DNA from 2 places in the Rossellomorea sp. H136 genome. Region 1 is predicted to be linked to the other one. Evidence: riboswitches for the same ligand, from Rfam matches in the RefSeq annotation. Region 1 holds a riboswitch; the other holds the start of a gene.
The links. Region 1 has a riboswitch for S-adenosylmethionine ahead of mmuP (S-methylmethionine permease). Riboswitches for the same ligand answer to the same signal wherever they lie in the genome.

Region 1 (11,284 bases):
CAAAGGTGGAGGGAGAACCCCTTATTCCCGAGGTGGGGACGGTCGCGCAGGACTTGGACCGATGCTCAGGGAGCACATCATCAGTGAAGCCATGCATGGACTTGGGATTCCGACTACCCGAAGCTTGGCAGTGGTGACAACCGGTGAGACGATTTATCGGGAAACAGAACAGCAGGGTGCGATCCTGACCCGAGTAGCGGCAAGTCATCTTCGCGTCGGTACTTTTCAGTTTGCTTCAAAATTTGGAACGGTAGATGATCTCCGCGCATTGGCTGATTATGCGGTGGAGCGTCACTACCCGGAAGGTATTAAAGCACCGAACCGTTATCTTTACCTGCTTCAGGAAGTAATCAAGCGCCAGGCTGTACTCATTGCCAAGTGGCAAATGGTTGGGTTTATTCATGGAGTCATGAACACGGACAACATGACGATCAGCGGAGAAACCATTGATTATGGACCATGCGCTTTTATGGATACGTATGACCCGGCAACGGTATTCAGCTCCATTGATACCGGAGGGCGTTATGCCTATGGAAATCAGCCTCAAATTGCCGGTTGGAACCTTGCCCGATTTGCTGAAAGTCTTTTGCCGATTCTTCACAATGAACAGGAAGAGTCACTGAAGCTTGCTCAGGAAGCTGTGATGGAATTTCCTAAACTGTATGAAGCTCACTGGCTCGAAGGAATGAGAGGGAAACTCGGTATTTTCAACGAGGAAGAAGGGGACGAATCCCTTGCCCACGACCTGCTCGGTTTTATGAAAGAGAATCGTGCTGACTTTACGAATACGTTCCGTTCATTAACAAATGAAGAAGAATCCGATTTGTTTAAAAATCCGGAATTTCTTCAATGGAAAGAACGCTGGGAAGAAAGACTTAACAGGCAAGAAGAATCGAAAGAAGCAACTCATCAGTTAATGCGAAAACACAATCCATCTGTAATTCCTCGAAATCACCGTGTAGAGGAAGCGTTGGAAGCTGCGGTGGAAAGTGGTGATTACATGGTTATGGAGCGTTTGCTTGGGGTTCTTAAAAATCCTTATCAGTACACAAAGGAACAGAGCGAGTACACGACACTGCCTGAACCATCTGCTCGTGCTTACAGAACGTATTGCGGTACATGAAGAATGAACTTAATGCAGGAAGCCCAAAAGGTTTCCTGCATTATTTTTGAGTGTAAGAGGACTTTCTCACTGATAAGTCGAAACTATTCAAAGATAGATGAAAAAAAATGGAGATAAAGGAGTTTTTCTATTGAACCAAGCATTGCTCGTGATTGATGCCCAGCAGGAATTAATCGAAGGAAATGAAGGGGAACAAGCCGTATTTCAAAAAGAAAGGCTGATTGAAAACATTAATCGGGTCATCCAAAAGGCAACCGAAGCGGGTGCTCATCTCGTCTTTATACGGGATAAGGATGTCGGTGGCGGGGAAGGTGATGGATTTCAGGTTCACAAGGATATCCATGTTCCGGACAATGCCGCTGTGTATGATAAATTAGCAACCAATTCGTTTTATAGTACGCCATTACTAAGCTTTTTAAAAGACAAAAAGGTCGAACATGTCGTAATCATGGGATGCCAAACGGAATATTGTATCGACACCGCTGTTCGGTATGCAACGGTTAATGGATTGGACGTAACCTTGGTAGCAGATGGTCACTCGACGAAGGATTCATCCGTGTTAAAGGCTGAACAAATTATCCAGCACCACAACAAGGCTTTAAATGGTCATTATAATGTGGATCATTTCTCCGACGTCAGACAATCTGATGAAGAGTTGTTTCAGCCGAAGCATGATTTTTATCGGGAGAAATACGGAATGTAGAATAAGAAAAGCCCATTTTGTCTGGCAGAAAGCAGATGGAATGGGCTTTTTTTTGTCCTTGAATTGAAGTGTTTTCTCATTTGGATTCAACCCTGATATGCTATAGTAGTAGCATATCAGGGGCAGGTCCCGTCTTTCTTTCATAATGACAAAGGAGGAACAATGAGAATGTATGATTTAGTTCAGAGAGTACGAGAAGAAAATCCATTAGTACATAATATAACGAACGTAGTGGTCACGAATTTTACGGCCAATGGTTTGCTTTCTATCGGGGCATCCCCGGTGATGGCCTATGCGAAAGAAGAAGTAGGGGATATGGCGAAGTTGGCAGGGGCCCTTGTCCTTAACATTGGAACCTTATCGACAGACATCGTCGATAGCATGATCATCGCGGGAAAAGCGGCAAATGAAAAAGGGATAGCTGTTATTTTGGATCCGGTTGGAGCAGGGGCAACTTTATTCCGCACCGAGATGGCAAGGAAAATCCTAAATGAAATAAACGTCTCCATCTTAAGAGGGAATGCCGCTGAAGTGGCTCATGTTGCAGGAGAACAATGGTCAATCAAAGGTGTAGACGTCGGCTCGGATGGGGGAGACACGGTGGAATTAGCCCAAAAGGTGGCGGCGCAATTGGATTGTACCGTTGTCATAACCGGGAAAATCGATATCATCTCAAACCGGCAAGGAACCTATTCAGTGGCGAATGGTCATCCGATCTTAACGAAGGTCACCGGGACCGGCTGTTTATTATCATCGGTCATTGGTGCGTTTGCAGCCGTTGAGAAAGATCCATTAAAAGCTGCTGTAACGGCAGTTGCTGCTTATGGAATAGCAGCAGAAAAAGCAGCTGGTGTCACTTCTGAAAAGGGTCCGGGAAGTTTTCAAATTGAATTCATCGATCAACTTTCCTCCATTCGTGAAGAAGATGCTGCACTTGCAAAAGTAGAGAGAATCTAAAGAGGAAAGGTGTTAGTATCATGACTGTATATAAGGCATTGACGATAGCAGGTTCAGATAGTGGAGGAGGAGCCGGTATTCAGGCAGATATAAAAACATTCCACGAGCTTGGTTCCTATGGGATGTCGGTCATCGCTGCCGTAACCGCTCAAAACACGTTAGGCGTTCAAGGCGTGTATCCAGTTTCCATGGAAGGAATCGTTCAGCAATTGGATGCGATTGGACAAGACCTTGTACCCCATGCGTCAAAAACGGGCATGCTGCATTCCGGTGAAGTCATTGAGGCGGTAAGTGAACGAATCCATCATTATGGCTGGAAGAATCTTGTGGTGGATCCTGTCATGATCGCAAAAGGCGGAGCCAAACTTTTACAAGATGAAGCTATTCGCGCATTAAAGGAACAATTAATACCGCTTTCTGCTGTCATTACTCCCAATTTACCTGAAGCAGAAGTAATCACCGGTATAAAGATTGAAACACTGGACGATCGAAAAGATGCCTCTAAGATGCTGATTGAAATGGGTGCCAAATCAGTCGTCATAAAAGGTGGACATGCCGATGGTAAGCAGGTGATCGACCTCTTTTATGATGGTACTACGTTCGAGGAAATGGTCTCACCGAGAATCGAGACATCTCATACCCATGGTACAGGATGCACCTTCTCGGCTGCGATTACTGCTCAATTGGCTAAAGGAATGGACATCAAGGAAGCGGTCAAGACGGCTAAAACGTTTATCCGGGCAGCCATTGAAAACCCGCTTGGTATTGGGAATGGTCATGGTCCGACGAATCATTGGGCTTATAATAACAAGACATTAGGTGAAAGGAAATGATGGATAAACGAGAACAATTAGAGGATTTTCTTACTCTTTATTTTATTATGGGTAGTACAAACTGCCTGAAAGATCCGGTCTATGTGTTAGAACAAGCAATAGAAGGTGGGATAACCCTTTTTCAATTCCGGGAAAAAGGCTTGGGTGCCTTAGAAGGACAGGAAAAGATGAAACTTGCAGAAAAATTGCAGAAGGTTTGTAAGGACGCCGGGATCCCTTTTATCATAAATGACGATGTGGAATTGGCTTTAGCCATTGAGGCTGATGGGGTTCATATCGGTCAAGAAGATGAAAGGGCAAGTATGGTCCGGGAAAAAATCGGTCACAAACGGCTTGGGGTCTCCACTCATACTCTTGCCGAAGCGCAGCAAGCGATTGCCGATGGGGCGGATTACTTAGGACTTGGTCCCATCTATCCCACCCTTTCAAAAGACGACACAGTCAAAATTCATGGCTTGAACATCATCAAAAGCTTTCGAATAAACGATATTCCTATCCCGATTGTGGGGATTGGAGGCATAAGCTCAATGAATGCCAAAGAAGTCATCGATGCTGGTGCGGACGGAATATCGGTGATCTCAGCCATTTCAGGTGCCGAAAACATCACAGAAGCGGCGAGAGAATTGAAGAGAGCCGTTCGTCCCGCCCGATAAATATGAAACCAGGCCTGCCCCAACGCGTTAGCTCAATTAACGTGTTTAGGCAGGCCTTATTTGACATTCAAAAAAATACCAACTAAAATATGAATAGATTCATAAATGAACGTGTTCATATTTTAGGAGGAACAACAATATGGCAGGATTACGAGAAGATAAAAAACGGCAAACACAGCAGAACATTATGGAAGCGGCGAAACATATTTTTTCTGAGAAGGGATACCAACAGGCATCGATGGCTGAAATTGCAAAGGATGCCGGGGTAGGAACCGGGACCATTTATAATTATTTTCCTTCTAAGGGATCATTGCTGCTCCGTATTTTTACAGAAGAAGCCGAGGAGATGAAGGGGGCACTCGATGATCCATACGAGGATGAAGGTGATTTAGTACAGAGTGTGATTGGAGCCATGCACGAGTTTGCGGAGTTTTTCCAGCACTATCCGAAAGCGTTTTGGCGTGAGCTGTTTCACGTGATGACGGAGGAAGTGGAGGAAAGTATTCGCCTGAGGCAGGGGTTATTCGGCATCGATGAAGAGATGATGAAATGGATCATGTTTATGATCGAAAGCCATTCAGATTGTTTTCTCGTCAAGGTTGACCCACAGGAAGCGGCTTATGCCATCTTTAGTGCAGCCATGTCGGATACGATGTTTTACATGTATAACGAATCCATGAGTCACGAAGAGTACAAGGAACAGCTGGCGAGGCATATAGGATTTTTATTTGAAGGGAAAATAAAACCGGGAAAGAAGGAATGAAGATGAGCATCTTGAGTATCAATGGAGTTCATAAAACCTATCAAAGCGGCCAAACCACATTTCAAGCTCTGACGGATATTCACATACAAGTGGAGGAGGGAGAAATTGTCGTCATTCTCGGTCCTTCCGGTTCGGGGAAATCCACCTTGTTGAATGCCATTGGCGGCATTGATGGGATTGATTCCGGAAGTATCAAGATCAATGAGAAGGATATCACCCAGTTGAATGATCGTCATCTCGTGGATTATAGACGGGAAGACGTTGGATTTGTCTTTCAAATGTATAATCTGATCCCGAATTTAACGGTCTATGAAAATATCGAATTGACGGCGAATCTCACTCCAAAGGCATTGTCAATTCCAGAGGTGATTGATGCCGTTGGATTGTCGGGGATGGAGGATCGCTTTCCGCGTGAATTAAGCGGAGGGCAGCAGCAGAGAGTATCGATCGCCCGTGCTGTCGTGAAAGCTCCGAAACTATTATTATGTGACGAACCGACGGGAGCTTTGGATTCCGGCACATCAAAAGAAATTTTGCAGCTGATTGAGAAAGTGAATAAAGAGTTTAACACTACAGTCCTCATCATTACACATAATCAAGCGATCAAAAGCATGGCGAACCGGGTCATCACACTTAAGGATGGGAAAATTGAATCCGACTTGGTCAATGAACATCAAACCTCTGCTGAAGGGGTGGAGTGGTGATGCCTCTTCGAAAAAGACTCTTTCGGACCATTATGGAAAAGAAGGCGCAGTTTTTCTCTGCGTGGTTTCTGATCGTGATCAGCTCCATTGTGTTTTACTCATTTACCTCAGCTGGAACGAATCTCATTGATAATTTACAGATGTTTTTTAAGGAGAATAAGGTTGAAGATGCTCAATTCATTACACAACAGCCTTTGAAAGATATCAAAGAAATTGAAAAACAGAATGGGGCCGAAATTGACGAGAGGTATGTAGCGGATGTCCCATACAGTAAAGATACGACACTCAGGATGTTGGATGCCACTGAGGATGTCAATCTCCACTCTGTCGTGGAAGGTGAAAACCTGTCCTCGGAGCGGGATATCTTAGTGGATAAAAGTTTTGCCAAAGCTCATGACATTTCGATAGGAAACGAGGTTGAACTGGGAGGGGAAACATTTCGTGTTGCAGGATTTATGGCGATCCCGGATTACATCTATCCATTACAGGAAGAAACGGGCTTTCTGAAAAATCCTGATGCATTCGGTGTCGCGATCGTGAAACAATCTGTTGTATCAAAATGGGAAGATCATCAGATTTACTATAGTGTCCGCCTTTCAGTTGCCTCCCCAGAAGAACTGAAGAAGCAAATCAATCAAACGAATCAGATCATCAAATGGACAGATAAAAAAGAAAATAATCGCATTTCCTTCATCAAAGGGGATATTGCCGGTGTCAAAAAGATGGGACAATTTCTTCCGATAGGCATTTTGTTAATTAGTATGGTGATCATTCTCATATTATTGTGGCGTTTAATGAAAAAGGAATATGTGCAAATCGGTACATTGTATGCCCTTGGCTACAGGAAAAGGGAAATTATCCGTCATTATCTCTCCTATGCCGGGATTCTTGCCATCTCAGGGAGTGTCGTGGGCACGATCCTTGGCTGGGTATCCTTGCATCCATTGCTATCAGCTTTTGCGGCTTATTATAATCTGCCTATATTAGAAGTGAAGCCACATGTGGGTTATTTGCTTACGAGCTTATTGTTACCACTTGTTCTGTTCATCCCGTTAACCTATTATTTGGTTCAACGTGTCTTGAAGATCCCGCCCGTAAGTTTAATAAAAGGTGGGGAACGAAAGGTGAAAGTAAGCAGAATGGAGCGGTTATTTAAACTAAAGAAGCTGCCGTTCCGCCGGAAGTTCGTGATCCGGGAAATCATGCGAAACCTTCCAAGAGCGCTCTTTTTGATCATCGGTGTGATATTCGCCACATTATTATTGTTGTTCGGCTTCGTCACGAAGAACTCGATGGAGTACCTGGTGACTGATAATTTTCAACAAGTGTACGACTATGAGTATAGCTATCTATTCAAAGCTCCACAGACTGACCATCCTGAATCGGGACAGATCGGAGCTGTGGCTCCTTTTACCACAGATAAGGAGAGTTTGACGATTACGGGCCTGAAATCAGATAATACAGCCATTCGATTAAAGGACTCCAGCGGGGGAGAGCTTAAGGTCAATTCAGTCATCATGAATAAATCACTCTCGGATAAATTAGGGATTCAAGAAGGAGATTCGATTCATGTGACAAATGAATTGACGGACAAATCTTTTAACCTCACCATTGATCACATAGCAGAATCGTATCTTGGAAATATGATCTATATGCCTCTGGAGGAATTCAACCAATTAAATGACTATCCTTCAGGAAGTTATACGGAGATTTATTCAAACAAAGAACTCACGCTACCGAAAGAAAAGATCGTTTCGACAACCAAATCATCCGATACGATTGACGGATTCAAGGAAATGATCAAGCCATTGAACTATGGAGTAGCAGCGATTGCCTTTGTTGCTGCCATCATTGCTGTCATCATCATCTATATTTTGATTTCCTTATTGATTGAAGAAAATTCATTCAAAATTTCACTCATGAAGGTCATCGGTTATCGGGAGAAATCAATCATGGACATGATGATAGGCTACAATATTTGGTTTATCATCCTTGGATATGTGATAGGTATTCCCGTGACGCTCCTATCGATTTCAGCCTTTATGAATTCGATCACCTCAGAGATGAATGTGACGATTCCCGTAAAGCTGAATTGGATAAGTATCCTTATCAGCTTCTTCATCATCTTGGCATCGTATTATGTATCCCTATGGCTGAATCACCGGAAATTGAAAGGTGTTTCCATGAAGGAAGCGATTAACCGGAGTACGGAATAGTGACAGGTAGTTTGGATTTATGAGTGAGAAATGGCGTTTTATATGAAAATGAGGCTGGGACAAAACTAAAAAACCACGATAAAAATACGAACAATAGAAGTGTAGGTTCTTCATACCGCTAATGATTTCCGTGCAAGACTACGCTTTCCGCGGGTAGCCCGTGAGCCTCCTCGACAAGCCTGCGGGTAGAAAAGCGGAGGGGCTTCGCTCAGAGGCGGTTGGCATAAGGCGGAGCGGCCTTGAAGGCGTTCTTTTCCTTCATGGACGATCTGCCTTATGACATTTGCCTCTAAGCCCTATAGCTGGACAAGTCTCACATAAGCTACTTTCCCGCAGGAGTCTTCGTCTTGCACTCCAATCAACCGCTGGAGACTGCTAAAATCAAATGGACCCAAAATAAATAATAAACCCGAACAAATCTGCACACTAAGAAGCAGGTTTGTTCGGGTTTGACTTAGGCTAAAAAACTTTTGTCCCAGCCTCTTTTTTACGTTATCCTTCGAGTTCAGCGGTTTCGGAATCGTTTGTCCTTCATCCGTTCCATCAGCTCATCTACTGATACCTCTTCGCTTAAAAGATCGGGTCCCACTTTTGAGAGAGACGAATGGGTGCCCGGGCACTTCTTCGTCACGAAGAACCTCTATATCAGATGCACTATAGAGAAGTGCCGATTTATTTTCATTGGCCAACCGGAGCTGGCGGTTTGTTTTCGGGTTTCTGATATACCATTTCCCGTAAAGCTGAATGTGGGAGTAGATCGGGTACCCATTGTCAAAGCGGATGAGCATGGCTTTTCCCTTCTAATCCTCCCTTTTCACGAGTGACTCCTTTAGCAGATCCCCGTAGTCTTCTAAATGAGGGAAGGCAAAATATATATCTTCCACGGTTTTACTTTTAAGAGCACTTTCAACTGAATCTGCGGCTCGTCTGATTTCCGGACCTTCTGGCATGGCGGTTTCTCCTTTTTAATATAGTTGTTCCCTTTTTACACCTCAATGTAACATTCAGATAGGCTGGGCTACCCAGCAGTTTCATGGTCTTGACATTATTCCAATATATTGATAGAGTTTTAAAAAATCTACATATTTCTTATCCAGAGAGGTGGAGGGACTGGCCCTTTGAAGCCTCAGCAACAGGTCTGTGAAGATACTGTGCTAATTCCAGCGGGTGATTCAAACCCTGATAGATAGGAGCAATCTTTTTATTTGTCGGTGACGCACTCGTTCAGGGTGCGTTTTTTGTTTGTTCACTTTTTCCACAATATATTTAGAAGGAAGGGTGTTTTTGATGGGAAACGCAGGACAGAGTTTTAAAAGAGCGATGAAGACACGTCATTTAGTGATGCTTTCTCTTGGAGGGGTGATCGGAACCGGGCTTTTCTTGAGTTCGGGGTATACGATTCATCAGGCAGGACCATTTGGGACGATCCTTGCTTATTTGGTTGGGGCGCTGGTGGTGTATCTTGTGATGCTTTGTTTAGGTGAGCTTTCTGTCTACATGCCAGAAACGGGATCCTTTCATAGTTATGCTGCAAAGTTCATTGGACCTGGGACCGGGTACACGGTGGGCTGGTTATATTGGCTGTCATGGACAGTGGCATTGGGGTCGGAGTTTACGGCGGCTGGCTTGATGATGCAGCGTTGGTTTCCTTCGATTAGTGTATGGATCTGGAGCGCAGTCTTTGCTGCGTTGATTTTTGGACTTAATGCGTTGTCAGTCCGGTTTTTTGCTGAATCTGAATTTTGGTTTTCTTTAGTAAAAGTGATTGCGATCGTTGCGTTTATTGTAATTGGGGTAGGCGCGATCGTCGGATTCATCCCTCTCAGTCATTCAGAGCCCGCTCCGTTTTTCTCGAATATCACAAGTTCAGGGTTGTTTCCGAATGGAGCATTTGCCATTCTGATGACCATGCTTGCCGTCAATTTTGCTTTTTCAGGAACAGAATTGATAGGGGTCGCAGCGGGAGAAACAGAGGATCCATCAAAATCGATTCCTAAAGCCATCCGCACCACGCTTGTGAGATTGATCATCTTTTATGTAGGGACGATTGTAGTATTATCTGCTTTATTGCCGAGTCAGTCAGCCGGTGTATTGGAAAGTCCTTTCGTAGCGGTGCTTGGAGGGATTGGAATCCCGTATGCCGCCGATATCATGAATTTTGTGATTATAACGGCCATTTTATCAGCGGCAAACTCCGGTCTGTATGCTTCTTCCAGAATGCTATGGTCACTGGCTGATAAGCAAATGATCTCACCGGTTTTTGCCAAATTGACAGATCGGGGAATCCCTCTCAATGCGATAGTTTGCAGCATGCTTGGAGGGGGGCTGGCCTTGCTTTCAAGCATCATTGCACCGGGGACGGTCTACATCGTATTGATTTCTGTCTCAGGTCTTGCTGTAGTGATCGTGTGGATGAGCATTAGTGCAGCCCAATTTCTATTTCGTAGACAGTACATAAGGGAAGGAAACGATGTGAAAGACCTTGCTTATCGAACGCCGCTATATCCACTCGTTCCCATTGCGTCATTCCTGCTTTGTCTCGCTTCCTGTATCGGCATTGCCTTTGAGCCCACTCAGAGGATAGCCCTTTATTGCGGAATCCCGTTTATCGCCATTTGTTATGGAAGCTATTATCTCACACAATACGTTAAGAAAAGAGGAAAAGGTTATGTCGAATCAACTGAAGCTAAATCCCATTGATGCTATTTTACAAAAACATTCCCCATTTATTTTAGATGGAGCATTAGCCACAGAGCTGGAATCCCATGGCTGTGATTTAAACGATCCCCTTTGGTCTGCCCGTGTACTCCTTGAAAATCCGGAATCGATTGAAAAGGTTCATGCCGATTATTTCCGTGCAGGAGCTGATTGTGCGATTACAGCCAGCTACCAGGCAACGGTGGATGGTTTTCGAAAGCGCGGAATAGAGAAACCCGAAGCGCTGGAATTAATCAAGAAAACGGTTACTCTTGCCAAACAGGCTAGGGATAACTTTTGGAAGGAAGAGATGGAAAATTCGAATCGGCCGAAACCAATCGTTGCAGGGTCTGTAGGACCTTACGGGGCATACCTTGCTGACGGCTCTGAATACGATGGTAATTATGGAGTATGTGATCAACATTTAGCAGATTTCCATTTTCCAAGAATCGAGGCATTAGTGGAGGCAGGTGCTGATTTGCTGGCGTTCGAAACCATCCCGTCCTTACAGGAAGCAAGGGTGCTAGCTTCTCTTTTGAAAGCATTTCCGGATACCTGTGCCTGGCTGTCTTTTTCATTAAAGGATGGTGATTCGATAAGTGATGGAACGGGGATTGAGGAGTGCGCGCGCGAGT
Region 2 (11,284 bases), 1.4 Mb from region 1:
GTAGACAGGGAAACCGTTGAACCCACTGACAAGTCAAAGCCATCCACGACAAGGGTAAAGGTAACCCCGATGGCGACCAATGTGACGATGGAAATTGAGCGGAGAATGTCTGATAGATTTCCATATGTGAAGAAAAATGGGTTATATAAGCTGAAAAATATAAGAATTGCGGCCATCAACACGATGGCACCGTATTTAAATAGTAAGTCGAGTATCTTGCCTTTCATGCGCTTGGATCCCTCCTGAAGCATAAAACAATATGAGTTCTTGAGTTGCTTCTTCTTTTGTCAGTGCTTTGACGATCCGGCCATCATACATGACGAGAATCCGGTCCGAGATCGCCAGGATTTCTTGTATTTCACAGGAAAAGTAGAGAATGCCCTTCTCTTTTTCTGCAAGGGATTGAATCAGAGAGAAGATCTCCTTCTTCGCTCCCACGTCCACACCCTTCGTCGGTTCATCAAATAAAAACACCGAAGCTTCATCTGAAAGCCACTTTCCGATTGAAACCTTCTGTTGATTTCCCCCACTTAAAAAGTTCGCCTGGATTCCTTCATGAGCGGTTTTTATTCCCAGGGATCGGATTTTTTCACGGGCCAGCTCACGTTCTTTGCGTCCGTTGATCCATAACCAGTTGGAAACTTTTCTTAAAGAAGGGAAGCTAAGGTTGTGCTGCACGGATTCATGAATGAACAACCCTTCTTTTCGTCTTTCTTCAGGTATAAGTGCCAGACCATTTTGAACGGCATCCCGGGGAGAGTGAATTCTGAGCTTCTTCCCTTTCAGAAAATGGTCACCCGATTCTACCTGAGATGCTCCAAATAAGGCTTTGGCAAGCTCGGTTTTTCCCGCTCCCACAAGTCCTACCACTCCGACTACTTCACTTGCTTTTACGGATAAATGGATATCCTTTACCTTTTGTCCATCTCCCAGCCCTTTCACTTCGTAAAGTGTTTCACCAATTGGCAGCCTTCTTTTCTGAAACTCTTCTCTATATGTTCCTCCAAGCATGGCTTCAATGATTTTCTGGGAGGTGGTATAGTGGGTTTCGTACGTTCCAATGGTCTCTCCGTCTCTCATGACTGTAATGCGATCCGAAAGCTCAAATACTTCAGGGAGTCTGTGAGAGATGAAGATGATCCCTACTCTCTCTTTCTTTAAATCTTCTATGACACGGAATAATTTTTCCGTCTCAGATGAACTCAATGGTGCCGTTGGTTCATCTAAAATCAATATTTTCGCTTTTTGAAGCAGGCTCCTGGCAATGAGCACCAGCTGCTTTTCAGCGAGACTTAAATGTGACGCAGGCTGCCCGAGGGGGATTGCTTCTGCCCCGATGCGTCTGAGTGCCTCCAACGCTTCTTTCTTTAATGACTTCTTTGTAATAAAGAAGGAGCCTTTTTGTGAGAACCGATCAAGGACGATATTTTCCGCTACAGATAGTTCAGGGACAATGGCCGTGTCCACTTCCTGGTATACGCAATGAATGCCATGCTCCTTCGCTTCTTTCGGAGATTGATAGTCTCTTTTCTCAGAGTGAAGGATGATGTCTCCGCTGTCCTGCACATAGGCTCCTGATAAAATCTTCATCAGCGTGCTTTTACCTGCACCATTCGCCCCCAACAGAGCATGAACCTCTCCCTCTTTCACATCGAAGCTTGCAGTCTTTATGGCTTTCACTCCTGAGAAGGTTTTATTGATATCAATCATTTCTAACAGTGGAGACGTCATCTCTTCTAACTCCTTTCTATTCTGTGAACGATCCTTCAAGGTTTTTCAATTCATCTGTATAGCCTTGCTCACTTGCTCCCCAGCCATCTACATGCTCGTGTAATTGATCTGTCGTGATCGTTTCTTCAGGCAATGCTTCTTTCTCAATAAAGACCGGCTCAAGCTTTACTTTCTCAGGTGTATCTTGACCACCCAGCTTTTGATATAAGAAACGCACCTGCACGCGGCCGATATCTTTCGGGTCAACGGCTGCCGATGCCACCCACGGGCTTCCCTCTTTTTGAATGATTTGCAGGTCTTCATCACTCATGTCGATTCCATATACTTTGATTTCTTCTCTCCCTGCCGCTTCGATTGCCCGGACGGCGCCTTTCGCAAATTCATCCCAGGCAGCCCAGACAGCATCGATGTCACCTTTATTCGGGTACTGTTTCAGAATCGCCTCCATTTGTGCCTGTGTATCGAGTGCTGTATTTTGAGTAGCTGCTCCAAATGCTGCCACCTCTTTAATGTCGGGATTTCCCCCTAAAAACTCCTGATAGGCCACTTGGCGTCTTTCCATCGGTGCAAATCCCGCAACCCAAATCTTCACGATCTCACCCTTACCGCCAAGCTCATCTGAAAGCTTCGTCAAGGTTTGTTCAGCCATTTGCTGATCCCCCTGTTCGAGGACCGTCACCTCTTCTGCTGCAACATCCGCATCAAACACGACAACCGGTATGCTTTGTCCCTTCGCCTTTTCCACCCCTGATTGCAGTGCTTCTTTCGTCCCATGATCGATAAGGATCCCATCAAACTTTTGATTGATGGCCGCATCCAGGTTAGAAGACATTTTTGCCAAATCTCCTTCAGACGTAAATACTTGAACCTTTCCACCAAACTTCTCTACCTGCTCTTTGACACCTTCTATGTATTGAGCGGAAAATGTCCCTAAATTGATTTGCATAATTAGGGCAATCTTTTTATTGGCTAACGGATGATCAGACGTTGCTTCCTTCTTATCTCCACTGTCTGCGTCCGCCTCCTGGGATACCTTTGGCTGACAAGCCACTAAACTGAAAATAAGTGCGAGTAATACGAGTAATGATGTCGTTTTTTTCATCTTTCTTTTCTCCTCCCGAGGTGATATACCTCAATTTTTCAAATAAAAAAACCCCTTTTCCCAAGAGAAAAGAGGTTTATATATAAATAAACGTACTCTTATCACTCAGGAAATTCTTCCTGCAGGTTTTAGCACCTTTCCGTGTGTACGGTAGGTTGCCGGGCGTCATCGGGCCAGTCCCTCTGCCAACTCTTTATAAGAGATTATGAAATTTGGTATAGTTCGCTTTCGCTATAATCGATATATTAACGATATGTGGGAATATTGTCAATATTCTTTTTAGGAATTTTCTATAGAGGATTAAAGAAGAGTTGACAAAATTTTTCTTAATTTTTCTTAAATTACCCAATATAACAAAAAAACCGCCCTCCCAAACCAGGGAGAGCAGTTCCGAAAGAAATCTTATTTCTCACCATACGCAAGTGATGCTTCCACGAAGTCTCTGAATAGAGGCTGCGGACGTGTCGGGCGTGATGTGAATTCAGGGTGGAACTGAGATGCGACGAACCATGGGTGGTCGCTTAGCTCGATGATTTCCACAAGACGGCCATCAGGGCTTGTGCCTGAGAAGATGAAGCCGGCTTTTTCCATTTGCTCACGGTAGTGATTGTTGAATTCGAAGCGGTGGCGGTGACGCTCGTAAACCACTTCTCCATCATAGGCCGTATAGGCTTTTGAACCTTTCGTCAGCTTACATGGGTATAGTCCAAGGCGCAGTGTTCCACCAAGATCTTCGATGTCCTTTTGTTCCGGTAACAGGTCGATGACCGGGTATGGCGTTTCAGGATCCAACTCAGCAGAGTGAGCTCCTTCAAGACCGAGGACATTACGTGCATATTCTACAGATGCCAGCTGCATTCCAAGGCAGATTCCAAGGAAAGGAATCTTGTTTTCACGGGCATATTGAGTCGCAGCGATTTTCCCCTCTACTCCACGGTCACCGAAACCGCCTGGTACAAGGATTCCATCTACATCCGCCAGTTTTTCTGCTACGTTTGCGCTGTCGATCAGCTCAGAGTTCAACCATCTTACTTCAATGTCGCTATCGAAATGATAACCGGCATGACGAAGGGCTTCCACAACTGAGATATATGCATCCTGCAACTCTACATATTTCCCTACCAGGGCGATTCTTGTTTTACGAGACAGGTTTTTCACGCGATCAACGAGTTCATTCCACTCGGTCATGTCTGCTTCGTGGCAGTTAAGTTTCAAGTGCTGACATGTGATTTCATCAAGCTTTTGATCCTGAAGCGCAAGTGGTACAGAGTAAAGCGTGTCTGCATCCATTGCTTCGATGACAGCATTTTTATCAATATCACAGAATAACGCGATTTTGTCTTTCATGTCTTGAGTCATTGGCATTTCTGTACGCACGACGATGACATTTGGCTGGATACCTAGACTGCGAAGCTCTTTTACGCTATGCTGAGTCGGTTTTGTTTTCATTTCACCCGCTGCTTTGATGTAAGGTACAAGAGTACAGTGGATGTACATCACGTTGTCACGGCCTACATCGCTCTTGATCTGGCGAATCGCTTCAAGGAATGGTAGAGATTCGATATCCCCGACCGTTCCACCGATTTCCGTGATCACGACATCTGAATTCGTCTCGCGTCCAGCGCGGTATACGCGTTCTTTGATTTCGTTGGTGATGTGTGGGATAACTTGTACAGTACCACCAAGATAATCACCGCGACGCTCTTTTTTCAGTACAGTTGAATAGATTTTACCCGTTGTCACAGAGCTATATTTCGTCAGATTAATGTCAACGAAACGCTCATAGTGACCTAAGTCAAGATCCGTTTCCGCACCATCATCTGTTACGAATACTTCACCATGCTGATAGGGACTCATCGTTCCCGGATCCACGTTGATGTATGGATCGAACTTCTGGATCGTGACACTCACTCCACGGTTTTTCAATAGTCTTCCAAGGGACGCTGCTGTGATCCCTTTCCCTAGTGACGACACTACGCCGCCTGTTACGAAAATATACTTAGTCATGTATATGTCCCCCTTCAAAGTAAGTTTGGTTCAAAAAAAGTAGAGGGTGTCTATTGTAGGTATGTCATGAATTTATCTTGTTCAAAGAAGGACAAGTCCATTCTCTTAATATAAATTCATCTGCATAATCCAGTTAAAAGACAGCCTCTTATTATCAATATACATAAAAATGTAAGGGGTCTTAAAGAATCGATCCGCCACACATAAAGGAATAGACAATACCCTGTTACGGCAAAGCTTTCTTCTTATAAAATAAAAAAAGCCCCACTTACAAAACATGTAAGGGGAGCATTGTATACATAATTCGTCCTTTTTTAAGGAGCCCAAATAAAATACTACCTTCCTCAAAGAAAGAAGTCAAGTATAGAATGATGAGGGAATTTTCAATCAATAGCATCACTCGGTGCACAAGGTTCAAGACCATAAAAAAACCTATCAAAAAGGCAAAAAGCGCTTTTTGATAGGTGCGTCTGATGTTTAACTGAGGTGAAGATTACTTATCGTCCTTTTCCTCATCAAGATCTTCTTCTTCTTCTTCTTCTTCTTCGTCTTCATCGAATTCATCGATTTCAAGTTCTTCCTCGTCTTCATCGATGTCCAGATCTTCATCTGCATCGTCGTCAACGGCATCTACATCGTCATCATCTGTCAGATCATCGTCATCGTCCGTGTCATCAAGATCATCATAATCAAGATCTTCATCGTCCAGGTCATCGAAATCTTCAAGATCTAAATCTTCATCGTCTTTTTTCTTCGCTTTTTTCTTTTTGCTGGATTTCATCGTTGGAACGGTTTCTTCCTCGATTTGATCCACCGGATACCATTCTCTTAATCCCCAACTGTTATCGCCCATCGCAATAAAACGTCCCTCGACATTAAGGTCCGTGTAGAATTGAAGTAAGCGGCTGCGAACCTCTTTTTCAGAGATTTCAAGCAAACCTTTAATTTCTTTGACTACGTCTTCGAAAGGCATCGCTTTCTTTTTCTCTGTTAAAATCTCATGTGCCAACTCAATGAATGATGTTTGACGTAATTCTTCTTTGGATAACTGCTTAAGACTCAATTAACGCACTTCCTTTCTCTATTTCAGACTCTACTAAGTAGAGTAAAAAAGGGCAAAATTTCTCCATTATCAATTTTAACCATATTCATCATTATAAACAATAGAAAAGACTTTATGCTATACCTATCTGGTTTTTCTTGCATTTTTTTCACAACTGGCGTCAGGAGGGTCTGCTGCTTTCCCATTTCTCTTCTTTTTCTCCGTTTCGAATCACACGGAAGGCTTCATAGAAAAGATAGAAAGAGAGTAGAAAAAAAGGAATCGCTCCTAATTGCAATTGATATAGAAGTACTGCAGCAAATATGATGATGGCTAATAGTATATAACGAAAAATGGTCTTCACAGTCTCACATCCAAACGTATGTATCGTTCTTATCCTCTCACTAATCTGACAATTTTCATTATATAGGAAATGATACCTGACTACTATTAAGATCGTGTTAAAATTGGTTGATTTTGTTTAAAGGATAGACGATATTTGGATTTTTTAAACTTGTTGAGTTATTTTTATTCTCGACTATTCTCATAAACTTTATCGATCTTAAAAAAAGCGAGTAGTGGTTGATTTCCGCGTGGCGTGAGTTGAGCCTCCTCGGGCTTTGCCCTGTGGGGGTCTCAACTTTCCCGCTATCCCCGCAGGAGTCGAGCACCTGCAGCGAGAATCAACTTAGCTAACATTACTTTCTAATCACAAGGCAGACCTATTTATTATAGAAAACAGTCTTAATAAAACACAACTCCCCCATCGCTATGAATATGTCCATTGATCATCATATAGATTGCCCGCCTAGAGAAAGAGACCACTGCACCCCTACAGTAGTCTCCACTTCTTCATGATTTCTTTACATATTACGGCGATACTGTCCGCCTACTTCGTAGAGGGCGCGTGTTATTTGGCCGAGACTGGCTACTTTTACTGTTTCCATGAGTTCTTCAAAGATGTTTCCTCCGTTCACTGCAGCTTGTTTTAAGCGGGTCAGTGCTTCTTCGGATTGATCTTTATGTTGTGATTGGAAGTCTTGCAGGTTATGGATTTGTGTTTCTTTTTCTTCCTTCGTTGCACGTGCAAGTTCCATGCTGTCCATTTGTTCTTCTGAAGGTGGAGTTGGATTCAGGTACGTGTTCACTCCCACAATTGGAAGTTCTCCGGAATGCTTTTTCATTTCGTAGTACATGGATTCCTCTTGGATTTTCCCTCGTTGATACTGAGTTTCCATCGATCCAAGTACGCCTCCTCGATCATTCAGGCGATCAAATTCGGTCAGAACCATTTCCTCCACCAGATCGGTCAGCTCTTCTGCGATGAACGATCCTTGAAGCGGATTTTCATTTTTGGATAATCCGTGTTCTTTCGTGATGATCATCTGGATCGCCATGGCACGGCGGACGGATTCCTCTGTAGGTGTCGTGATAGCTTCATCATAGGCATTGGTATGCAGGGAGTTACAGTTATCCTGCAGGGCCATCAAGGCTTGAAGCGTAGTACGGATATCGTTAAAGTCAATCTCCTGGGCATGAAGAGAACGACCGGATGTTTGAATATGATACTTCAGCTTTTGACTTCTCTCATTGGCGCCGTATTTATCACGCATCACCGTTGACCAAATGCGGCGGGCCACACGGCCGATCACCGTATACTCGGGATCCAGACCGTTCGAGAAGAAGAACGATAAGTTTGGTGCAAACGCATTGATGTCCATTCCGCGACTTAAATAGTATTCTACGTAAGTAAACCCGTTCGCCAGTGTGAAGGCAAGCTGTGAAATCGGATTGGCTCCCGCTTCTGCAATATGGTAGCCGGAAATCGAAACAGAGTAATAGTTTCGTACTTTATGATCGATGAAGTACTGCTGAATGTCACCCATCATGCGAAGGGCGAATTCCGTTGAGAAGATACAAGTATTTTGTCCTTGATCTTCTTTTAAAATATCTGCCTGCACGGTACCACGGACGACTTGAAGGGTTTGTTCCTTCACTTCCACGTATTCTTCCACTGTCAGGACTCGGCCAAGCTCCTCTTCCTTCATGCGGATCTGCTGATCGATCGCCGTGTTCATATACATGGCAAGGATGATCGGTGCCGGACCATTGATCGTCATGGATACCGACGTAGAAGGCGCACATAGATCAAAGCCGGCATACAGCTTCTTCATGTCTTCAAGTGTACAGATGCTCACTCCGCTCTCTCCGACCTTACCGTAAATGTCCGGGCGGTGATCCGGATCTTCACCATACAAGGTTACAGAGTCAAAGGCTGTACTCAGGCGTTTCGCATCATCATCCTTAGATAGATAATGGAAACGGCGATTCGTCCGTTCAGGTGTGCCTTCCCCTGCAAACTGACGCTTCGGATCCTCCCCTTTTCGTTTAAAAGGAAACACTCCTGCTGTGTATGGGAACGACCCTGGAACATTTTCTTTATATACCCAATCCAGAATCTGACCGTAGTCTTTATATTTCGGAAGGGCCACTTTCGGGATATTAAGCCCCGATAAGCTCTTTGTCTTTAACTCGGTGACGATTTCTTTATCACGGATTTTTGTGATGAATTGATCTTTGCTGTAGGTCTCTTTTAAAGAGTCCCATTTCTCTAAAATCTGTTTCGATTCTGTTGTTAATTTATTTTCGACTTCATCTTTCAACGTCTGAAGAGATGTAACGACCCCATCATTCGTTTCCTTTTCGTTAACGGCTTCGATTGTCCCTTCTAATTGGAACAATCTTCGGGCGAGATTCACCTGCTCTTCGGCTTTTTTATGATAGTTCCGGACCGTTTCCGCAATCTCCCGCAGATAGTAACGGCGATTGTTTGGAATGATGACGTTTTGCTTTTCCACATCCACGTCTTTGGAGAAACTCGTTTTCCAATCAAGTTCCATTTTATTATTCACGGTTTCAACGATCGCTGCAAACAAGGCATTCGTACCTGGATCATTGAACTGACTGGCAATCGTTCCGTATACCGGCATCTCATCTAAGTCTTTATCAAAAAGCAAATGACTGCGCTGATACTGCTTTTGCACTTGACGTCTTGCATCCTCTGAGCCTTTGCGCTCAAATTTATTGATTACTATAAGGTCGGCAAAATCAATCATATCGATTTTCTCAAGCTGGGACGGAGCACCGAACTCACTTGTCATCACATACATGGACATATCACAGATTTCAGCGATTTCCGCATCTCCCTGACCGATCCCGCTCGTTTCAACGACGATCAGGTCATAGCCTGCCGCTTTGACCACATTGATGGCATCCTTGATGGCCAGTGAAAGCTCTGTTTTCGACCCACGGGTAGCAAGACTTCGCATATAAACACGAGGGTTGAAGATGGCGTTCATACGAATGCGGTCCCCAAGAAGGGCTCCTCCTGTTTTCTGTTTCGTAGGATCAATGGATAGGATCGCGATCTTCTTTTCAGGAAGCTCGTTGATGAATCGACGGATCAGCTCATCCGTCAAGGAACTCTTCCCTGCTCCACCCGTTCCTGTGATCCCTAGTACAGGAACTTTTTTCGCTAAGTTCTTTATCTCAGAAAAAACGGTTTGGGCCGTCGCCGCCACTTCTTCATTCGCCCCGACTTGATACTCGGCAAGTGAAATCAACTTCGAAACCGTGTTCACACTCCCAGTCGAAAGCTTTTCAACCTCTTGATTCACACTTCCCTTGATCGTCGGGAAATCACACTCCTCGATCATGTTGTTGATCATCCCTTGAAGACCATGCTTTCGACCGTCTTCCGGTGAGAAGATACGGGCAATCCCGTATTCGTGCAGCTCCTTGATTTCACGTGGGATGATGACGCCCCCACCCCCGCCATAAATGCGGATATGAGACGCTCCTCTTTCTTTCAAAAGATCATACATGTATTTGAAATATTCAACGTGACCTCCCTGATAGGACGAAATCGCGATTCCCTGCACATCCTCTTGAATCGCAGCATTGACGACTTCTTCCACGGAGCGGTTATGACCTAAATGGATAACCTCTGCTCCACTTGCCTGGATAATCCGACGCATTATGTTGATCGACGCATCATGTCCGTCAAACAGACTCGAAGCCGTGACAAAACGAACATGGTGCTTTGGTTTATAAATTTCAACCGTGCTCATATTACTCCCCCTGTTCTCCCTTGTTTTTCAAACCCTTTGACGCCTGCAAAAGTGAGTTCGATTTGAAGATTGATGTATTCATCGAGTGTAAAACGCTTCTGCATTGCCCAACGACGGAATCCCCACATCTGTCCCTGGACGAATACATTTTGAGCCAGCATATGGATCTGATCTTCATCAAGCTCAAGCTTTCCACTCTCGACACAGCCTACGATGAGATTTTCCACCATCCCCACCATTTCAAGTTCTTTACGCAGTACATATGGAAGTGCGTCCTTCGATAAAGATTTCGCCTCCTGATACATGACGAGGACTTCATCCTGCATACGATCCATCACTTTAAAATAATGAGCGATGCCAAGCCTTAAGCTCTCAAGTGTCCCTTTTCCGACATCCAGCTCCTCAAGCTCCAACCGAACCTGCTCATAGATGCTGTCACACACTAAATACAGGACATCTTCCTTTGTTCGAATATATTCGTATAGCGTCCCGATACTGAATCCGGCGGCCTTTGCGATCTCTCTAGTCGTGGTGCGATGAAACCCCTTTTGTTTAAATAGAGAGACGGCCCCACGAATCATCTGATCACGCCGCTTTTCTACTAAACGCTCATCCTTAACCGAAGCATGAACTTCCCTCTTCTTATTCAAAACAACCGACCGCCTTTACTATCCATTTCTCCCATTGACCTGAAGTCCAAAACCACCTGCTCTATCCCCAACAAAGCAGACCAATCTATCTCTCTAACCACATATCTATACATACCGGGTCTGGCACCCTAAAGTCGCATGCAATAATACGAACCCCTCTACGCTGAAGCATAGTAGAACCTATCAGGTGCCTGACACGCTTCAGGACGACCAAGAGATCTCTCAAAGAAATCCCCTACAAAGTACCCTACTTCGTCACCATCCGAGAAATAACCAACCTCTGAATCTCCTGCGTCCCCTCATAAATCTGCGTAATCTTCGCATCACGCATATAACGCTCTACCGGATAGTCTTTTGTATATCCATATCCACCAAAGATCTGAACAGCTTCCGTTGTCACTTTCATCGCTGTATCCCCGGCCATCAGCTTCGACATCGCCGATTCTTTTCCGTACGGAAGACCTTCTGACTCCAACCAGGCAGCTTGATAGGTTAGTAGACGGGAAGCTTCGATGGACGTCGCCATATCGGCAATCTTGAATGAAATTCCTTGGTTCGCTGCAATCGGCTTCCCGAATTGCTCACGCTCTTTTGCATAATCGACAGACGCATCAAGTGCCCC

Region 2: linked by a shared signal. The riboswitch ahead of ACYH0O_RS23980 (sugar ABC transporter substrate-binding protein) and the one ahead of mmuP (S-methylmethionine permease) in region 1 are both predicted to bind S-adenosylmethionine.

What each region holds. Positions count from the first base shown of each region.
Region 1 covers NZ_CM166371.1:1,255,755-1,267,038, forward strand. Annotated here, with positions in the region: gene ACYH0O_RS06300 (protein adenylyltransferase SelO) at 1-1,123, shown strand, start outside; gene ACYH0O_RS06305 (cysteine hydrolase family protein) at 1,254-1,826, shown strand; gene thiM (hydroxyethylthiazole kinase) at 1,989-2,783, shown strand; gene thiD (bifunctional hydroxymethylpyrimidine kinase/phosphomethylpyrimidine kinase) at 2,804-3,616, shown strand; gene thiE (thiamine phosphate synthase) at 3,613-4,269, shown strand; gene ACYH0O_RS06325 (TetR/AcrR family transcriptional regulator) at 4,409-5,032, shown strand; gene ACYH0O_RS06330 (ABC transporter ATP-binding protein) at 5,035-5,736, shown strand; gene ACYH0O_RS06335 (ABC transporter permease) at 5,736-7,952, shown strand; gene ACYH0O_RS06340 (hypothetical protein) at 8,501-8,740, opposite strand; gene ACYH0O_RS06345 (hypothetical protein) at 8,753-8,902, opposite strand; SAM riboswitch class I at 9,039-9,145, shown strand; gene mmuP (S-methylmethionine permease) at 9,240-10,652, shown strand; gene mmuM (homocysteine S-methyltransferase) at 10,621-11,284, shown strand, end outside.
Region 2 covers NZ_CM166371.1:4,785,745-4,797,028, forward strand. Annotated here, with positions in the region: gene ACYH0O_RS23970 (ABC transporter permease) at 1-227, opposite strand, end outside; gene ACYH0O_RS23975 (sugar ABC transporter ATP-binding protein) at 196-1,731, opposite strand; gene ACYH0O_RS23980 (sugar ABC transporter substrate-binding protein) at 1,748-2,833, opposite strand; SAM riboswitch class I at 2,929-3,035, opposite strand; gene ACYH0O_RS23985 (CTP synthase) at 3,236-4,840, opposite strand; gene rpoE (DNA-directed RNA polymerase subunit delta) at 5,334-5,903, opposite strand; gene ACYH0O_RS23995 (hypothetical protein) at 6,064-6,246, opposite strand; gene icmF (fused isobutyryl-CoA mutase/GTPase IcmF) at 6,746-10,012, opposite strand; gene ACYH0O_RS24005 (TetR/AcrR family transcriptional regulator) at 10,009-10,662, opposite strand; gene ACYH0O_RS24010 (acyl-CoA dehydrogenase) at 10,910-11,284, opposite strand, start outside.